Regions from separate parts of the Quadrisphaera sp. DSM 44207 genome, predicted to be linked through region 4. Evidence: riboswitches for the same ligand, from Rfam matches in the RefSeq annotation. Region 4 holds a riboswitch; each other region holds the start of a gene.
What was found. A riboswitch is a leader RNA that binds a small molecule or an ion and turns the genes downstream of it on or off. The one in region 4 is predicted to bind thiamine pyrophosphate.

Region 1 (4,743 bases), on a different contig from region 4:
GGAGGCGGCCAGGACCACGGCGCCGGCCAGGGCCGTCGTCCGCAGCGTGGGCAGGCCCGCGGAGCGCCGGTGCAGGGAGGGCGCGGGCACGTCAGCCCTCCGTCCGTCGGCGGGCCGGGCGCAGGGCGGCGGCGGCCAGGGCGCCGGCGGCGGCGAGCGCACCCGCCCCGACGAGGGCCCGACCGGTGGCCGACCCCGGTGCGGTCGGCTCCTCGACCCCGGTGGCGGAGCTGAGGCCGGGGTTCAGGCGGCGCGCGGTCGGGGACGGCGTCGCGGCGTCCGTCGCGGTTCCCGACGTCGAGGTCGCCGTCGCCGCCTCGGCCGCGACCTCGACCGCGGCCTCCGCCGCCCGCACCTGCAGGCGCGCGGTGACGACGGTGCGGGCGGGGACGTCCTCGGCGACGAGCACGGCGGTCAGCGCCCAGGAGCCGGCCGGCAGGTCCGCCGGCAGCTCGACCCTCGCGCGGCGGCCGTCGCCGGAGGTCGCGGCGTCCGGCTGCACAGCGGGCGCGCCGGCCACGGGCCTGCCCCGAGGGTCCAGCGCCCGCAGCACGAAGGGCGCCTCCGCGGGGGCGCCGCGCGAGGCGGGGGGCGCACCGAGCGCCTCGTGCCCGAGGAGCCCGAGCGCCGAGGTGGCGGGCAGCTCGACCTCGACGTCCGCGCCCGCCGCCACGCCGCCACCGGGCGCGTCAGCGGCCCCGCCACCGGCCCCGGCCGCACCGACGTCGGCGGTGGCGGCGACGCCGAGGCCGAGCTCGACCGACGCGGGTGCGTCCTCGGCGAGGCGGAGGGGCAGGGCCGCGGCGGGCTCGACGCGGTACCCCGGCGGGGCGTCGTCCAGGGCCAGCCCGTCGAGCTCGAGCACGACCGGTGCGCCGGCCCCGCCCTGCCCGAGGGCCGCCCCGAGCTGGTCGGCGGGGGCCGCCCCGCCCTGCGCGAGCGCCGCGGCGTCCTCGCCGCGGTCGCTCCCGCGTTGGTCGAGCTCGTCGGCGGAGGGCAGCTCCAGGTGCAGGCGCCCGTCGTGCAGCGAGAGCTCCACCGGCACCGCCCGCTCGGCGCCGTCCACGCGCAGCGCGGCCCGCGCGTCCGAGGCGTCGACCACGTCGGGCAGGTCGATGCTCAGCCGCGCGCCGGGGGCCGCGGGCGCCGCCTGCGCGCCGCGGGCGGCGTCCCCGCTCGGAGCGGGCGCCGTCCGGGCGTCGTCCAGCACGAGGCGCACCGACACCTGCGCCGGGTCGAGGACGACGCGCGCGGCGGCAGGGGGAGGGCCGGCGGTGGTCGCGCTCGCGGTGGTCGCGGCGCCGGGAGCGGCGGCCGCGGGAGCGGCGAGCGCGAGGCCGGCGGCGAGGGCGAGGACCGCGCAGGCCGGGGCCACGGCGGTGCGGTGCATCGGGCCCTCCTCGAGCGGGCGCCCCGACGGCAGCCGCGCGAAGAGTCTACAGAGAGCGACGAGTGCTCACGGCCTGTCGATGTTCAGGCCGGAGGGCTGCGCCGGCTCAGAAGGGGGCGGCGAACCAGCGCAGCACGGGCACCAGCACGGGCGAGATCGAGGCGAGCATGCCCGCGACGACGAGCACGGCCAGGAGCTTGGCCAGCGGCGAGGGGCGCCCCGTCCCGGGTTCGCGCAGCGAGCTGAGCAGCACCCCCCGAGGGTGCCACGCCCGCGGCCGGTCGGGGCGCCCGAGCACCCGTGCGGCCGCGCCGGCGGCGGTCGGCGTCAGCCGTCCTGGGCGACCTTGCGGGGCAGGTGGCCTGCGGACGTCCGGTAGAACTTCGCCGCCTGCCGCGTCAGGAGCATGACGACGAAGCCGCTGATCGCGCCCGTGACCATCGACCACGCCGTCGCCTCGCCCCACGACGTCGCCGGGCTCATCGGGTTCATCGGGGGGTTGCGGCGCGTGGCGGCCTTCCAGACGCGGCTCGCCGCCGTGTTCGTGACCGACCGGCCGACGACCTTCGACCCCAGCGACATCACGCTCCACACCAGACCGCCCACCGCCTGCTCCTCTCGCGCCGTCCGCGCCGACCGCGCGGGCCCGGCGCCACCCTGCCGCTCCCGGGGACGCGGGGCCACCTGAGCACCCCCGTCCGGCCGCAGTACGATGCGCGGTGAACGACAGGGGAGCGCCACCAGGGCGCTGAGAGTGCGGGCGACCGCAGACCCTCGAACCTGATCCGGGTCACACCGGCGTAGGGAGTCGGGCATCTCGGCCGCGCACCCGCCTGGGGGCGGGCGCGCGGCATCCCCTCCTTCCACCGACGGAGGAGGACCACCATGAGCACCACCCACCGCTCCACCCGCGGCGCCGACGGCGCCACCGCGCCGGTGCCGACCGGGCGCCGTCCGCTCGCGCTCGCCGCCGCGGGCCTCCTGCTCGCCGCCGCCGTCGGGTCGGGGCTGCTCGGCCGCCCCACGCTGTTCGAGACGGACCTGACCGTCCCGCTCGCGGTCCTCCTCGCCCTCGCCGGGTCGTGGCTGGCGGGGTGGACCTCCTCGCACCATCCGCGCTGGCGCGTGGTCGACATCGTCGTCGCGAGCGTCCTCGGTGTCGCCGGCGGGCTGCTCCTGGTGGTGTGGAACGTCGCGGCCTACGGGCCGGTGAGCGCGGCCCTCGCCTTCTTCCCGCCCGCGTCGGCGCTCGTCGCCGGCGTGTGGCTCCTGCCCGGGGTGCTCGGCGGCCTCGTCGTCCGCCGTCCCGGTGCCGCCGTCTACACCGAGCTCGTCGCCGCCGTCCTCAGCGCGCTCGTGGGCAACCAGTGGGGCTTCGCGACCGTCTGGTACGGCCTGCTCGAGGGCCTCGGCGCCGAGGTGGTCCTCGCCCTGATGCTCTACCGGCGCTGGGGCCTGCCCGCGGCGCTGGCCGCGGGGGCGGGTGCGGGCGTGGTGGTCGGCCTCCTCGACAGCCTCGTGTACTACCCGGAGCTCCCCGCCGAGCTGAAGGCGGTCTACGTCGCCTTCGCCGTGGTCTCCGGGGTGGTCGTCGCCGGGGCGGGGGCCTGGGCGCTGACCCGCGCGCTGGCCGCCACGGGCGCCCTGGCGCCGCTCGCCTCCGGGCGCGGCGCCAGCCGGGTCTGACCCCGGCGGTGCACGCGCCGCGCATCGCCGCCCGCGGCTGGGGCTGGCGCTGGAACGGGCGGCGGGCGTGGGCCGTGCGCGGGCTCGACCTCGACGTCGCGCCCGGTGAGCGGGTGCTGCTGCTCGGCCCGAGCGGTGCCGGCAAGTCCACGCTGCTCGCGGGCGTCGCCGGCCTCCTCGACGCCGGGGAGGACGGCTCCGGGGAGCAGGAGGGCCAGCTGCTCCTGGACGGCGCGCCGGCCGGCCGCGCCCGGCTGGACGCCGTCGCAGGGCGCGCGGGCGAGGCGCGCACGGGGCTGCTGCTGCAGGACCCGCAGGCGCAGACGGTGCTCGCCCGCGTGGGGGACGACGTCGCGTTCGGCCTGGAGAACCACCGCGTGCCGCCGGAGGCGATCTGGCCGCGGGTGGACGGCGCGCTGGCGGCCGTGGACCTGCCGCTGCCGCGACGCCACCCGACGTCCCGCCTGTCCGGAGGACAGCGCCAGCGGCTGGCCCTCGCGGGCGTGCTGGCGCTGCGCCCCGGCCTGCTGCTGCTCGACGAGCCGACCGCGATGCTCGACCCGGACGGCGCCCGCCGCCTGCGCGCGGTGGTCGGAGAGCAGCTGCGCGCCACCGGCGGCGGCTGCCTGCTCGTCGAGCACCGGGTCGACCTGTGGCTGGACCTCGTCGACCGCGTCGTCGTCCTCGCGCCCGGCGGCGGCGCGCTCGCCGACGGCCCGCCCGAACGGGTGCTGGCCGAGCGCGCCGCCGAGCTGGCGGCGGCCGGCGTGTGGCTGCCCGGCAGGTCCGCGGCGCCCCTGCGGCCCACCGCGTCGCCGGGTGCTGCCTCGCCGGCCCAGGTGCGCGCAACGCCGCCCGAGGAGCCGCTGCTGGCCCTGGAGGAGGTCGCCGTGGGACGCCGGGGCGGCGCTCCCGTGCTCAGCGGCGTCGACGCCGGCGTGACGGCGGGCCGGGTCGTGGCCGTGCGCGGTCCCAACGGGGCCGGCAAGTCGACGCTCGCGCTCGCCCTGGCCGGTCTGGTGGCGCCGGTGTCCGGGCGCGTGCGCGCGACGCCCGCCCTCGCCGCCGGTGCCGGCGAGGAGCCGGTGCGGTGGCGCGCGCGCCAGCTGGTCACCCGGATCGGGTCGGTCTTCCAGGACCCGCGCCACCAGTTCGTCGCCGGCACCGTCGCCGAGGAGCTCGCGGTCGGGCCGCGCCGGGCCGGGGCGCCCGAGGCGGACGTCGCCGCGCGCGTCGCCGCCCTGCTCGAGCGGCTGCACCTGCAGCACCTGGCCCGCGCCCACCCCTTCACGCTCTCGGGCGGGGAGCAGCGGCGGCTGTCGGTGGCGACCGCGCTGGCCACCCGCCCGCGGCTGCTCGTGCTCGACGAGCCGACCTTCGGCCAGGACGCCCGGACGTGGGCGCAGCTGGTGCGGCTCCTGCGCGAGGTGCGCGACGAGGGCGCGGCGGTCGTGGCCGCCACGCACGACGCGGACCTCACCGCGGCGCTCGCCGACGAGGTGTGGGCCGTGGCGGACGGGCGGGTGCGCACCCGGCTGCCGGCGGGAGCGGCGCGGTGAGCCCGCGGCGATCCGGAGCAGCGGCGCCGTGAGCCTCGGCCTGCTCGACGCGGGCGCGGTGCGGCCGACCGCGCTCGCGCGCGCCAACCCCGTCGCCAAGCTGGCGGT
Region 2 (4,743 bases), on a different contig from region 4:
TCGCGGCGGCCGCCGAGGTGACCGCGGACAAGCTGCCGGTCACCCCCGACCGCACGCTGCCGCCGTCGGTGGCGCTGCGCACGACGTCCGGTGCCGTCGGCGCCGCGGCGCTGGCCCGCCGGGACGGGCGCAACGGCGCCCTGCCCCTGGTCGCCGGCGCGGCGGGCTCGGCGCTGGGCACCTACGGCGGCATCGCGTGGCGCCGGTGGGCGAGCGAGCGCCTGGGCCTCGTGCCCGCGGGGCTGCTCGAGGACGGCGTCGGCGTCGCGCTGACCGCGCTCGCGTGCCGGTCGCGCTCGCGCTCGGGTGCCGACGGGGACGCGGCGGAGCGCCGCGGCACCCGCACCGGCCGCACCGGCCGCACCGGCACCCGCACCGGCTCCGGCCTGCCGCCGCGCGTGGAGCGCCGCGGTGCCGACGGCACCGTCGCGCAGATCGACCTGCGCGCGATCAGCGGCGGCCTCACCCGCACCTTCTGAGCGCCCCGGCCGGGGCGCTCAGACGACGCGACGGGGGTCGCCGTCCACCGCGACGACGTCCCCGCGGCGGACCTGCCGCCCGCGCCGGGTCTCGACCTCGCCGTTGACGGTGACGGCGCCGCTGTCCAGCAGCGGCTTGACGTCCGCGCCGGAGTCGACGGCCCCGGCCAGCTTCAGCAGCTGGCCGAGCCGGATGACGTCCTCGCGGATGCGCACCTCGTCCACGCCGCCCATCCTCGCGCGCCCGTCCTCGCGCGTCAGAACCCGGCGACGGGGTGCGGCGCGTACGGCTCCTCGAGCAGGGTGACCTCCTCCTCGGACAGCCGCAGCGACAGCGCCGCCACGGCGTCCTCGAGGTGGTGCAGCTTCGTGGCGCCGACGATCGGCGCGGTGACCTGCGGCCGCGAGGCCACCCACGCCAGCGCGACCTGCGCGCGCGGCACCCCGCGCTGCTCGGCCACCTGCGCGACGCGCTCGGCGATCGCGCGGTCCGAGGCGGAGGTGTCGTAGAGGTCGCGCCCGAAGGCGTCGGTCTGCGAGCGCTCGGTGCGCTCGTCCCAGTCGCGGGTCAGGCGGCCGCGGGCGAGCGGGCTCCAGGGCAGGACGCCGACGCCCTGGTCCGCGCACAGCGGCAGCATCTCCCGCTCCTCCTCGCGCTGGAGCAGGTTGTAGTGGTCCTGCATGCTCACGAACCGGGTCCAGCCGCGCAGCTCGGCGGTGTGCAGGGCCTTGGAGAACTGCCACGCCCACATGGAGGAGGCCCCGAGGTAGCGGGCCTTGCCGGCCCTGACGACGTCGTGCAGCGCCTCGAGGGTCTCCTCGATCGGCGTCAGCGGGTCCCAGCGGTGGACCTGGTACAGGTCGACGTGGTCGGTGCCGAGGCGGCGCAGGCTGGCGTCGATCTCGGTCATGATCGCCGCGCGGGAGAGCCCGGCGCCGTTGGGGCCCGGCCGCATCCGCCCGTGGACCTTCGTGGCGATCACGACCTCCTCGCGGGAGGCCGCGAAGTCCTTCAGCGCCCGCCCGAGGATCTCCTCGCTGCTGCCGGCCGAGTACACGTTCGCGGTGTCGAAGAACGTGACGCCCAGCTCCAGCGCCCGTCGGACGAAGGGGCGGGCCTCCTCCTCGGGCAGGGTCCACGGGTGGGTGCCGCGCTGGGGGTCGCCGTAGCTCATGCACCCCAGGCAGAGGCGCGAGACCTCCAGCCCGGACCCGCCCAGCCTCACGTGCTCCACGGCGCACCTCCCTGCTCCCGGGGCTCGTGCCCCCGGCGCCATCCGAGCACGGGGCGCACCCGCGCCGCCACCGCGGCCGGGACGCCGTGGCGCCCCCGGCAGCGCGCTGCTACGGTCGGCGGCGAAGTGACACGGGGTGCCCCGCCCGGGGCTGAGATCACACCCGTCGAACCTGTCCAGGTCATGCTGGCGGAGGGATGTCACGGCATGAGCGCCATTGCGGCACCACGCGATCCGTCCACCCTGCGCGACGACGTCGCCGCGGCGCGCGAGCGGCTGCGCCGCGACGGCCCGCTCGTGCAGTGCCTGACCAACACCGTGGTGCAGGCCCTGACCGCCAACGCGCTGCTGGCCGCCGGGGCCTCGCCCGCCATGGTCGACGACCCGCACGAGGCGGCGGGCTTCGCCGCCGCGGCCTCGGCCGTGCTCGTCAACGTCGGCACCGTCAGCGCCCGCACCGCCGAGGCGATGCGCCTGGCCACCGCCGCGGCCGCCGAGCACGCCACCCCGTGGGTGCTCGACCCGGTGGCCGTCGGGCCGCTGCCGTGGCGCACGCAGCTGGCGGGCGAGCTGCTCGCGCACCGCCCGGCCGTGGTGCGCGGCAACGCCTCGGAGGTGCTCGCCCTGGCCGGGTCCGGGGCGGGCGGGCGCGGCGTCGACAGCACCTCCTCCCCCGAGGAGGCCCTCGCGGGCGCCGCGGCGCTGGCGCGGCGCACCGGTGGGGCGGTCGCCGTCAGCGGCGCGGTCGACGTCCTCACCGACGGCCGCCGCGTCGTCCGGGTCGGCGGCGGGCACGTGCTGCTCACCCGCACCACGGGCGCCGGGTGCGCGCTCGGCGCCCTGGTCGCCGCGTACGCCGCGATCGTCCCCGACCGCCTCGTCGCGGCGAGCGCCGCCTCCGCCCACGTCGCGCTCGCCGCCGAGCGGGCCGCCGCGGTGTGCGGGGGCCCGGGCACGTTCGCGGCCGCCTGGCTCGACGCGCTGGACGCGGTGGACGGCGCGCAGCTGGCCGCCGCCGACCTCTCGGCCGGGGAGCTGGCGGCGCACGAGAGCCCGGCGGGTGGGCGGTGAGCGCCGTCGCCGCGGGGGCCGCCGCCGGGCGGCGCCCGCTCGACCCGACGCTGTACCTGGTCACCGACACCGCCCTGAGCGCGCCGCGCGCGGTGCCGGACGTCGTCCGCGCCGCCGCCGCGGGAGGCGCGAGCGCGGTGCAGGTGCGCGACAAGCGCGCCTCGGCCCGCGACCTGCTGGCGCTCGTGCGCGCCGTCCGCGACGCGCTGGCGGACCACCCGTCCGTGGCCGTGCTCGTCGACGACGCCGTGGACGTCGCGGTGCTGGCCGGCGCGGACGGCGTGCACGTGGGGCAGTCGGACCTGCCGGCCGAGGAGGTGCGCGCCCTGCTCGGGCCGCAGCGCCTCGTGGGCCTGTCGGTGGGCAGCGCGGCGGAGGCGGCCGCGGCGGCGGACCTGCCGCCCGGCACGGTGGACTACTGGGGCCTGGGGCCGGTGTGGGCGACCCCCACCAAGCCCGACGCCGCGGCGCCGCTGGGCCTGGACGGGCTGCGCGCGCTCGTCGCGCCCGCCCGCCGCGCCGGCGTGGCCACGGTCGCCATCGGCGGCGTCGACGCCGAGCGCGCCCCCGCCGTGCGCGCCACCGGCGTCGATGGGATCTGCGTCGTCTCCGCCGTGGCCGCCGCCGCCGACCCGCGCGCCGCCGCGGCGCGGCTGCTGCCGTGACCGCCGTCGCGCTGAGCGTCGCCGGCAGCGACCCCAGCGGCGGGGCCGGGATCCAGGCGGACCTGAAGACCTTCAGCGCGCTCGGCGCCTACGGCACGGCCGTGCTGACGGCGCTGACCGCCCAGAGCACCCGCGGGGTGAGCGGGGTGCACGTGGTCCCGGCCGACTTCGTGCGCCAGCAGCTGGAGACCCTCCTCGACGACGTGGCGGTGCACGCCGCGAAGACCGGCATGCTCGCCACCGCGGAGGTGGTGCGGGCGGTGGCGCAGGTGCTCCGCGCGCGCGACGTCGGCGCGCTGGTCGTCGACCCGGTCATGGTCGCCACGAGCGGGGACCGCCTCCTCGACGCCGGCGCCGTCGACGCCGTGCGCGAGGAGCTGCTGCCGCTGGCGGACGTGCTCACGCCCAACGCGCCGGAGGCGGCGGTCCTGCTGGAGCGGGCTCCCGCCGCGAGCACCGACGAGCTGCTCGAGCAGGCGCACGCGCTGCGCGCCCTGGGCCCGCGCGCGGTGCTGCTCAAGGGCGGGCACCTCGGCGGCGAGCACAGCGTCGACGTCCTGGCCACGGCGCAGGGCACCGCGCTCGTCACCCGCCCGCGCGTGGCGACGTCGAACACCCACGGCACGGGCTGCGCGCTCGCGGCGGCGCTCACCGCGCTCGCCGCGACGCGCCGTCCCGGGCAGGACGAGCAGGCCTGGTACCGCATCGTCGAGGACGCCCGCGACCACCTGCACGAGGCGCTCCTGGCCGGCGCCGACCTGGGCGTCGGGTCCGGGCACGGGCCGGTGCACACCCTGGCGCGGTGGTGGCGGTGAGCTTCAGCGAGCAGGCGTGGGAGCGCACCAGCGGCCTGCGGGCGGCGATCGACGACCTGGCCTTCCTGAGGGAGCTCGCCGACGGCTCCCTCGACCCGGCCGCGTTCCGCCACTACCTGGAGCAGGACGCCCTGTACCTGGCCGGGTACGCGCGGGCGCTGGCGCTGCTGGCGGCCCGGGCCCCGGACACCGCCGCGGCGGGCTTCTGGGCGCGCTCGGCGCACACCACGGGGGTGGTCGAGGCCGCCCTGCACGAGGACCTGCTCTCCGGGGCGCTGCTCGACCCGGCAGCCGCGGACCCCGCCGCAGACCCCACCGCGGCGCCGTCACGGTCGTCACCCCGGCCGTCGCCGACGTGCCTGGGCTACACCTGCTACCTGGTCGCCGCGGCCGCCACCGCGCCCTACGCGGTGGCCGCGGCCGCCGTCCTGCCCTGCTTCTGGGTCTACGCCGACGTCGCACGGCGCCTGGCCGCGGC
Region 3 (4,743 bases), on a different contig from region 4:
CGGGGGTCGTCTCGGGCGAGAGCTGGCCCGGCGGGTGGTAGCCCTGCTGGACGGCGCCGGTCACGTCGCCGTAGTACGGCGTGATGGGGCGCGGAGCGGCCTCGACGAGGCCGTCCCGGATCTCCTGCCACATCGGGAAGGCCTCGTGCACCTGCGGGTCCTCGTAGACGGCCGCCGCGGAGCCGGGCTCGCCCGCGTTGAGCATGTGCTCGACCTGGCTCTCCACCGAGCGCACGCACCGGACGGCGTCGACGGCCAGCTCCGGGTGCTGCGTGAACGCCCCGATGCTCAGGCCCACACCGCCGATCGGGTTGGCGCTGGGGGTGTCCGGGTCCACGCGCGGGTACTGGGCCCAGCCGACGTCCTCGCGGAAGTCCGCGGGCAGCGTGCCGGCCTCCTCGGCGGCGGCGAACGCGGCCCACACGTAGGGCCAGTTGACCATGAAGCCCCCGTCCTCGGCCTGGAAGGCGGCCCGGGACTCCTCCTCCCCCGCGGTGCTGAGGGCCGGTGGGGCCGCGGACGAGGTGGCGACGCGGTTGATGATCTCCGCGGCGGTCGAGCCGGGCGGGCTGTCGATGACGGCCTCGACGTCCTCGGGCTGCTGGCCCTCGCTGTCGGGGTCGAGGATGGTGCCGCCGGCGGACGCCACCAGGGCGTTGACCCACACCATCAGGCTCTCGTTGCGGCGGCCCTGGACGGCCACCGTGGCCTGGGTCTGCTCCGCCGCGGCGACGAGCTGCTCCCACGTCACCGGCTCGTCCTCCAGGTCGAGCCCGGCGGCCTCGGCGACGGACTTCTTGTACCAGAGGAGCTGGGTGTTGGCGAAGAAGGGAGCGCCGTACATGGTGCCCTCGTACAGGGACTGCTCGAGGGCGCCCTGCAGGACGCCGTCGGAGAACTCGGCCTGCTCCTCCTGCGTGAAGGGCCGCAGGAAGCCCGCGTTGGCGAACTCCGCCATGAACGGCGGGTCGAGGCTCATGACGTCGATGGAGGTGTCGTTGGCCGCCAGGCGGCGCAGCAGCTGCTCGCGCTGGGCGGCGGGCGAGGCCGGCAGCAGCTCCGTCTGGATGTCGTACTCGTCGGCCTCCTGCGAGCACCGCTCGGCGATGGTGGCGTCGTAGGCGTTGTTGATGTACCAGGTCAGCACCGGCGGGCCGGCTTCCGCCTCGCCCCCGCACCCCGCCAGCCCCGCGGCGGCGGTGACGGCCGCCGCGGCCGCGACCACCCGCGCCGCGCTCCCGCGCCGCCTCCGCTTGCGGGCACCGGCCGCGCTCGGGCCGGGGACCCGCCCTGCACTCGCACCATCGCGCACGTGCATCGCCTCCGTTGGCGAGCGGCCACGGTCGGTGACCGGTTGCGGGTGAGCGTTCTCCACGTCCCCCCGCGTGTCAACCCGTGCGGCGGGTGCGGGCACGATGGAGCGGTGGCTCCCGCCGACCCCGCACCCGACCCCGCACCCGACCCCGCGCCCGACCCCGCGCTGCACGCCCTGGTCAGCGAGCTGGCGGCCCAGGAGGAGCGGCTGCAGTTCGACCGCTTCGACGAGGACGACGCGTGGGCGCTCGGCTGCCGCCTCGTCGACCTCGCCCGCGAGCGGGACCTGCCCGTCGTGGTCGACGTGCGCCGCGGCGGCCAGCAGCTGTTCCACGCGGCGCTGCGCGGGACCACCCCGGACAACGACCGGTGGGTCGAGCGCAAGGTGCGGGTGGTGGAGCGCTTCGGCGCCTCCTCCTACCTCGTCGGCCGGCGCCTGGCCGCCCGCGGCGAGGTCCTGGACGCGCGCGCCGGGGTCGACCCGGCGCAGTACGCCACCCACGGGGGCGCCTTCCCGGTGCGCGTGCGCGGCGTGGGCGTCGTCGGAGCCGTCACCGTCTCGGGCCTGCCGCAGGCGCAGGACCACGCCCTCGTGGTCGAGGCGGTGCAGGCCCACCTGGACCAGCGGCGCGGCTGACGCCTGCCCCGGTCTCAGGGCACGAGCACGGCGCGGCCGACGACGCGACCGGCGCGCAGGTCCTCCAGCACGCGCGGGGCCTGCTCGAGCGGCGCGGGCGTGATCGCCGTCCGCAGCCGTCCGGTGGCTCCCAGCTCCAGCGCGCGCACCAGCTCCGCCCGCCGGTTGCCCACCGACGTCAGGATCCGCTGCTCGGGCACCACCAGGGCCAGGGGGTCCAGCGCGACGCGCTCGCCGCTGTAGCCGAGGTAGACCAGCGCGCCGCGCGTGCCGAGGCACCCCAGGGCCGCGGCCCCGCTCGCGGCGGTGCCCACGAGCTCGAAGACGACGTCCGCGCCGGCGCCGCCGGTGGCCTCGCGCACCCGGGCGGCCACGTCGTCCGCGGACGCGTCGACGAGGACGTCGGCGCCCAGGTCGCGGGCCAGGCGCAGGCGCGCGGCGCTGCGGGCGACGGCCACCACGCGCGCGCCGGCCAGCCGCAGCACCTGCACGAGCGCCAGCCCCACCCCCCCCCGGTGCCCAGCACGACCGCGGTCCGGCCCTCCTGCACGCCCGCGACGTCCACCGCGTGCAGCGCCGTGGTCGCGCTGCAGCACAGCGTCGCGGCGGTCGGCAGGTCCAGCGCGTCCGGCACGGGCACCAGCGCGGACGCCGGCACGAGCACCTGCTCGGCGAAGCCGCCGTCCGTGGCGAAGGCCAGGAAACCCAGGGGCGCGTCGCACAGGTGGTCCTCCCCCGCCCGGCACCAGCGGCACCGCCCGCACGCGTGCCGGTAGTGGACGGCGACCCGGTCGCCGAGGCCGACGCCCCGCACGCCCTCCCCCAGCCGGGCGACGGTGCCGGCCACCTCGTGGCCCAGGGTGATGGGCGTGCGGGCCGGCACCAGCACCCCGTCGAGGAAGTGCAGCTCCGTGCCGCACACCCCCGCCGCGGCGACGTCGAGGACCACCTGCCCCGGTCCGGGGCTCGGGTCCTCCACGTCCTCGACGAGGAGCGGGCGACCCGCTCCGGAGAAGCGCGCAGCGCGCACTGGTCCCTCCCTACGCCGGCACGACCCGGACAGGTTCGAACGGTCGACGGCCCCAGCCGCCCTCTCAGCCCGCTGGTGCGGGCTCCCGCGTACGGGCGCGAGGCTACGCGGCGGTGTGCCAGGGCGCCCGGCGGGTACCGCGCGGGCGTGGCAGCACAGCGCAGGGCCGGGACGTCCGTGGCCGCGTCCGTGGCGGCGTCCGGGCAGTGGAGGGACGAGGACGGCGTCCGCCAGCCGGGAGGCGAGGCGCACGCCTGGGAGCCCGGGACGAACCAGACGCTGTGCGGCCTGGCGCTCAGCCGCTCGCAGCTGGTGCGCTTCCCGCACGTACCGTTCTCCGCCGTCGCCTCCGGGGACGGCGGGGGCGGCGGGGACGGCAGGCAGGTGCAGCGGGTCTGCCCGCGCTGCTCCGCGGCCACGGGCCGGCGCCGCGCCGGCCAGCGGTCGTGGACCCGCGTCGACCCGCGCCCGTGAGCCGGCCGCGCGCGAGCGCTCAGCCCTCGCAGGCCGTCCCGTCGCCGTCGCCGTCCTGGTACCAGTCGTACTCCGGGTCGGCGCCGCGCCGGTAGGGCCCCAGTCCCGCGGCCACCACCTGCGAGCAGCTGCCGTGGCGCGGGTCGAGCCCGTCCCCCGCGGCCCCCGCGCCAGCTGCGCCGCCCGGCGTGGCAGGCGGTGCCGGGGCGCCGTCCCCGGCCGGCAGGGGCTCGTCGGGGCAGGCGGCGAGCACGCGGGCGACGGCGTCGTGCTCGGCCTGCGTCATCCACAGCCCGTGGGCGCTCTTGACGGCCACCTGCCGCGCGACGTAGGCGCAGCGGTAGCCCCGGTTCGGGGGCAGCCAGGTGGCGGCGTCGGCGTCGCCCTTGGCCTGGTTCAGCTCCCCGTCGACCGCGAGGAGGTTCAGCGGGTCGTTGGCGAAGGCGGTGCGGCGCGCGTCGTCCCAGCCCTGGGCGCCCTTCTGCCAGGCGTCGGAGAGGGCGACGACGTGGTCGACCTGCACCAGCTCGCTGGTGCCCTCGCCGCGCTGGAAGCGCACGGCCTTCGGGGTGTACGGCTCCGCCAGGTCCCCGGAGACCACGACGCAGTCGCTGCCCGGCTCGAAGACCTCCCCCGTCAGGTCGCGGGCGAGGACGTCGTTGCGGGTGTCGCACCCGTTGCGGTCCACGTCCGCCCAGGCCTGCCCGAAGCGCTCGCGCTCGTAGCCCGTGCGCGGCGCCCGGCCCTTGACCGGCACGGCCGCGAGCGCCTCGAGGGCCGACCCCGGCGCGCCGGCCGGCGCGGACGCCGGCGCCGGGCCGGGCGCGGCGAGCAGCCCGGCGCCGCACCCCGCCAGCAGCCCGGCGAGCACGGCTGGCAGCACCACGCGCAGCACCCGCTCCTCAGGACGCACCGCTCCCCCGCTCCCCCAGCCCGCACGGACACCACCGGACACCACCGGACACCACCGGCCGCCACAGGCTGTCACGCAGCGTCGTCGATGGGTCCGGCGGAGTGCTCCCCGACGCGCCGTGGCGTCGCGCGCGGGCTCCTCGGCCCTACTATCGGCCGCGGCGAGGTCCTGGAGCGAGCCGGCGAGCGCCGCCCGGACCGTCCGCACCCCGGCCCGCGCGACCCGGCCCGGCGCGGGTCAGCGCCACGACGACGGGCCCGGCACGGGCAGGACGCCGGCGCGCAGCCGGCCGCGGACGGACGGGGGACGGCGGTGCGGATCGTCTACAACAGCTTCGACGGGCGGTACTGCGACAGCCCCCGGGCCCTGCACGAG
Region 4 (4,743 bases):
CGAGGCCCTGCCACGGCGAGGACGCCAGCGCGCGCCGGCGCCGCGGGATCCGCCCGGCGCCGCGGGCCGCGCGCCCGGCCTGCACGGCCAGGCGCATGGCGTGGCCCATCAGCTCGGGGTCCTGGGCGCGGGTGACGGCGGTGGCCAGCAGCACGGCGTCGCAGCCGAGCTCCATGGCCAGCGCCCCGTCCGAGGCCGTGCCCACGCCGGCGTCGAGGACGACCGGCACGCTGGCGCGCTCGACGATCAGGGCGATGTTGTGCGGGTTGAGGATGCCCAGGCCCGACCCGATGGGGGCGCCGAGCGGCATGACGGCGGCGCAGCCGGTCCGCTCCAGGCGCAGGGCCAGAGCCGGGTCGTCGTTGGTGTACGCCAGCACGGTGAACCCGTCCTCCACGAGCTGCTCCGCGGCGTCCAGCAGCTCCACGGCCTCGGGCAGGAGCGTCTCCTCGTCGGCGACGACCTCGAGCTTGACCCACGAGGTCTGCAGGGCCTCACGGGCCAGGCGCGCGGTGAGCAGCGCCTCCCGGGCGGTGCGGCAGCCGGCGGTGTTGGGCAGCACCCGCACACCGACGCGGTCGAGGACGTCGAGCAGGGCGCCGCGGGCGCCGGGGTCCACGCGCCGCACGGCAACCGTGGTCATCTGGGTGCCGGAGGAGCGCAGGGCCCGTTCGAGCACCTCGAGGTTGGCGGCGCCGCCGGTGCCGGTGATGAGGCGGGAGGTGAACGCCTCGCCCGCGACGACCAGGGGGGCGTCGGCCGGCCCCGGGGTCGGGGACGGCGAGCCGGCGGCGGGGGCGTGCAGCTGCGCGGTCATCCGCCCGCCACCGCCCGCAGCACCTCGAGGCGGTCCCCGGCGACGACCGGGGTGGCCGCCCAGCTCCCCGAGGGCACGACCTCGTCCCCGAGCGCGACGGCGGTGCCCCGGGCACCGCCGACGGCGTCCGGGGCCAGCCGGGCGACGACGTCCGCGACCGTCGCCCCCACGGGCAGGCTCATCGGCTCCCCGTTGACGACCACGTCCACGCTCCAGGCCGCGTCCGCGGGGTCCCTCGTGCTGGCGCTCACGTTCCCACCTCCTCCAGCACCGCTGGTCGCGGTGCACACCGGTCGGGGCCGAACTCGGACAGGTGCGCCGGCAGGCCGGCGCCGGTGAGGACGTCGGCGACGGCGTCCGCCGTGGTCCCGGACAGCAGGACGCCGTTGCGGTGGTGCCCCACCGCCAGCACCAGCCCGGGCACGCTCGACGGGCCGATGATGGGGGCGTTGTCCGGGGAGCCCGGGCGGCAGCGGGCGGCGGCCTCGACGAGCTCGAGCTCGCTGACGGCCGGGACGAGGGCCTGCGCATCGCGCAGCAGCTCGTAGACCGCCCCGGCGGTGACGGTCTCGTCGAAACCGCGCTCCTCGGTGGTGGCGCCCACGACGAGCTCACCGTGCGCCCGGGGCACGAGGTAGACCTCCCGATCACGCACGCGCCCGCGCACCGTGCGCGAGATCACGTGCTCGCCGGGGGGCATGCGCAGCCGCAGGACCTGGCCCTTGACCGGGTGGACCGGCGGGTGCGCGGGCGCCGAGCCGCGGGCGCGCGCCCCGGTGGCCAGCACGACGCGCTCCGCGCGCACCGGTGCGCCGTCGTCCAGCCGGACGCCGACCGCGCACCCCCCCTCGACCTCGACCCGCCCCGCGGCCACCACGGTGCGCACCCCGGCCGCGCGCGCCGCCGCCTGCAGCGCGGCGAGCAGCAGCCGCGGGTCGACCTGGTGGTCCCCGCGCACCAGGGCGCCCCCGCACACGGCGGGGTCCAGCAGCGGCTCCAGCTGCCGGCACGCGCGCCCGCTCAGGGCCTCGACGTCGAGCCCGAGCCGCTGCTGGGCGCGGCGGACGTCGGCCAGGCGAGCGCGGTCGTCGGCCTCCAGCGCGACGGCGAGCGTCCCGCAGGCGCGGTAGCCGGGGTCGGCGCCGCTGGCCGCCTGCAGGTCGGCGACGTAGCGCGGGTAGTCGGCGCTCGCGAGCAGGCTCAGGCGCAGCAGCGCCTCCTCGCCGTGGTGCAGCTCGCTGACGGGGGCGAGCATGCCGGCGGCGACGCGCGAGGCGCCCGAGCCGGGCGCCGGGTCGACGAGGACCACCCGCAGGCCGCGCTGCGCGGCGCGCCACGCGCACGCGGTGCCGATCACGCCGCCGCCGAGCACGACGACGTCCGCGGAGGCGACACCGGCCATGGACGCTCCCTTCGCCGGCATGACCCGGATCAGGTTCGACGGTCGGCGAGTGCGCTCGCCCTCTCAGCCCGCGCCCGGGCTCCCGTGGACCTCAACCGTAGCCCTGCTGGCACACTGGCGCGCGTGCCGGGTCCCGACCGCCGCACCGCCCTCGCCGACGCGCGCCTGTACCTGTGCACGGACTCCCGCCGCCGCCAGGGCGACCTCGAACCGTTCCTGGACGCCGTGCTGGGCGCGGGCGTGGACGTCGTCCAGCTGCGGGAGAAGGGCCTGGAGGCCGCCGAGGAGCTGGAGCTGCTGCAGGTGGTGGCCGCGGCCGCTCGCCACCACGGCCGGCTCGTGGCCGTCAACGACCGCGCCGACGTCGCCGCCGTCGCCCGCCCGGACGTGCTCCACCTGGGCCAGCAGGACCTGCCGCCCGCCGCCGCGCGCCGCATCCTCGGCCCCGACGTCCTCCTCGGGCGCTCGACGCACTCGGCGCGGCAGTTCGACACGGCCCTCGCCGATCCGGACGTGGACTACGCGTGCGTGGGTCCGACCTGGGTGACGCCGACCAAGCCCGGTCGGCCCGCCGCGGGCCTGGACCTGGTGCGCCACGCCGCCGCCGTCGCCGGCGGGAGCGCGTGGTTCGCCATCGGGGGCGTCGAGGGCTCGACGCTGGACGCCGTCCTGGACGCCGGCGCGCGCCGCGTGGTCGTCGTCCGGGCGATCACCGAGGCGGACGACCCGGCGGCGGCAGCCGCCGAGCTGGCGCGGCGGCTGCGGGAGCACGGGTCCTAGCGGACTGTTGAGCCCCGTGGCGTAGAGTCGCCGCCGCAGTGCGGGAGCTCGGACGAACCGGGCTGAGAGGGTGGCTGGACGTGCCGCCGACCGCTGGAACCTGACCGGGTAATGCCGGCGTAGGGAGCGCGTGTGAACACGTCTGTCACCAGCCGTCCGTCCTCAGCACCTGACGCCCCGATCACCCTCGCCGAACCGGCGGCCAGGACGCTGGGGCTGCGGGACTGCCTGGGCCTGTGGGGCAACCTCGGCACCAGCCTGCTGCTGCCCGTGGCCGCGACCTACGTGGTGCTGGCCGGCCGGCCGCTGGGCGCGACGCTGCTGGCCATCGTCGTCGGCGCCGTCATCGGCGGCCTGCTGCTCGGCCTCGGCGCCGCCGCGGGCGCCCGCGAGGGCGTGCCGACCATGGTGCTGATGCGGGGCCTGTTCGGACGGCGCGCCTCGGTGGCGCCGACGGTGCTCAACCTCGTGCAGTGCGTCGGCTGGGCGACGTTCGAGATCGTCATCATCGCCGAGGCCGCCTCGCGGGCCCTGGACGCCCCCCGCTGGCCGTTCGTGCTCGGCGCCGGGGCGCTCGCCACCGCCATGGCGCTGCGGCCCCTGGGCGCGGCGCGCGTCCTCGCCCGCTACGCGGTCTGGGCGGCGCTGGCCGCGGTGCTCCACCTCTTCGCCCAGGTGCTCGCCGAGCCGCTGGTCCCCGTGAGCGATGGCGGGGCGGCGTCCTTCTGGACGGCGGCCGACGTCGTGATCGCCCTGCCGGTGTCCTGGTTCCCCCTGGTCGCCGACTACACCCGCCACGCGCGCTCGCCGAGGGCTGCGCTCACCGGGGCGGCGCTCGGATACGGCGGGGCGACCGTCGCGCTGTTCACCCTCGGTGCCCTGGCCCTGGCCGCCTACGGCGCGGCGGGCCTGGACATGATCGACGCCCTGCTCGCCGTCCCCCTGGGGCTCCTGGCGGTGCTCGTGCTCCTCGTCGTCGAGGTCGACGAGGCCTTCGCCAACGTCTACTCCACCGCGGTCTCGGCGCAGAACCTCGCCGGCCGGCTGGACCGCCGGGTGCTCGCGGTGGTCACCGGCGCGGTGGCGACGCTGCTCGCCCTCGCGTTCGACATCGCCGCGTACGAGCCGTTCCTCTTCCTCATCGGCGCGGTCTTCGTGCCCCTGGTGGGGGTCTTCGTGGTGGCCTACCACCTGCTCCCCCGCGGCGCCTGGGACGTCTCGGAGACCGCGCCGTCCCGTCCCCTGCTCCTGCTGCCGTGGGTGGCGGGGTTCGTGGCCTACCAGCTGACGCTGCCCACCTCCCTCGCCGGGCCCGGAGCGGGCTGGACGGCGTGGTGGCGCTCCGCCCAGACGGCCCTGGGCATCGACCCGGCCAACGGCTGGTCGGCCTCGCTGGTCAGCCTCGCGGTCTCCGCCGCGCTCACGGCGCTCGTCGGCCTGCCGGGCGCGCTCTCGCGGAGCCGGCGCACCTGAGGCTCACCCGAGGGCGAGGGCGTTCCAGAACGCGGCGCGCACGCCGCTCGCTCCCCACGCGTTGGGCTCGATGACGCCGCAGTACCACAGCTCGCGGTCAGCAGGGCGGGCCTCGCGCTGCGCGGCGTCCCCGCGCGCGAGCCCGTGGCCGAGGAAGCGACCGTGCACGTCCGCCACCCGCGCGCCGTGCTCGGCCGCCACGGCGCCCAGGGCGGCGTTGAGCTCGCCGAGGACGCCGACGACACCGGGCCACGGGGGCAGCCCCAGGCGC

Region 1: another riboswitch for thiamine pyrophosphate. It lies ahead of BLS82_RS14895 (ECF transporter S component); the one in region 4 lies ahead of BLS82_RS13860 (purine-cytosine permease family protein).
Region 2: another riboswitch for thiamine pyrophosphate. It lies ahead of thiM (hydroxyethylthiazole kinase); the one in region 4 lies ahead of BLS82_RS13860 (purine-cytosine permease family protein).
Region 3: another riboswitch for thiamine pyrophosphate. It lies ahead of BLS82_RS16655 (alcohol dehydrogenase catalytic domain-containing protein); the one in region 4 lies ahead of BLS82_RS13860 (purine-cytosine permease family protein).

Annotation. Positions count from the first base shown of each region.
Region 1 covers NZ_FNKA01000004.1:194,949-199,691, reverse strand. The annotation lists gene BLS82_RS14915 (class F sortase) at 1-90, opposite strand, end outside; gene BLS82_RS14910 (hypothetical protein) at 92-1,390, opposite strand; gene BLS82_RS15885 (hypothetical protein) at 1,497-1,643, opposite strand; gene BLS82_RS14900 (DUF4235 domain-containing protein) at 1,718-1,996, opposite strand; TPP riboswitch at 2,109-2,214, shown strand; gene BLS82_RS14895 (ECF transporter S component) at 2,276-3,076, shown strand; gene BLS82_RS14890 (ABC transporter ATP-binding protein) at 3,085-4,635, shown strand; gene BLS82_RS14885 (energy-coupling factor transporter transmembrane component T family protein) at 4,664-4,743, shown strand, end outside.
Region 2 covers NZ_FNKA01000002.1:207,860-212,602, reverse strand. The annotation lists gene BLS82_RS15645 (hypothetical protein) at 1-479, shown strand, start outside; gene BLS82_RS07115 (RNA-binding S4 domain-containing protein) at 498-713, opposite strand; gene BLS82_RS07110 (aldo/keto reductase) at 737-1,714, opposite strand; TPP riboswitch at 1,837-1,929, shown strand; gene thiM (hydroxyethylthiazole kinase) at 1,922-2,785, shown strand; gene thiE (thiamine phosphate synthase) at 2,782-3,450, shown strand; gene thiD (bifunctional hydroxymethylpyrimidine kinase/phosphomethylpyrimidine kinase) at 3,447-4,265, shown strand; gene BLS82_RS07090 (thiaminase II/PqqC family protein) at 4,262-4,743, shown strand, end outside.
Region 3 covers NZ_FNKA01000001.1:34,093-38,835, forward strand. The annotation lists gene BLS82_RS00145 (extracellular solute-binding protein) at 1-1,225, opposite strand, end outside; gene BLS82_RS00150 (heme-degrading domain-containing protein) at 1,424-1,951, shown strand; gene BLS82_RS16155 (zinc-binding dehydrogenase) at 1,966-2,457, opposite strand; partial or broken gene BLS82_RS16655 (alcohol dehydrogenase catalytic domain-containing protein) at 2,643-2,981, opposite strand; TPP riboswitch at 2,988-3,071, opposite strand; gene BLS82_RS00160 (hypothetical protein) at 3,129-3,455, shown strand; gene BLS82_RS00165 (GmrSD restriction endonuclease domain-containing protein) at 3,475-4,368, opposite strand; partial or broken gene BLS82_RS16160 (CDP-glycerol glycerophosphotransferase family protein) at 4,456-4,743, shown strand, end outside.
Region 4 covers NZ_FNKA01000003.1:736,039-740,781, reverse strand. The annotation lists gene BLS82_RS13880 (thiazole synthase) at 1-817, opposite strand, end outside; gene thiS (sulfur carrier protein ThiS) at 814-1,068, opposite strand; gene thiO (glycine oxidase ThiO) at 1,065-2,219, opposite strand; TPP riboswitch at 2,209-2,315, opposite strand; gene thiE (thiamine phosphate synthase) at 2,343-2,999, shown strand; TPP riboswitch at 3,030-3,141, shown strand; gene BLS82_RS13860 (purine-cytosine permease family protein) at 3,132-4,472, shown strand; gene BLS82_RS13855 (SGNH/GDSL hydrolase family protein) at 4,476-4,743, opposite strand, start outside.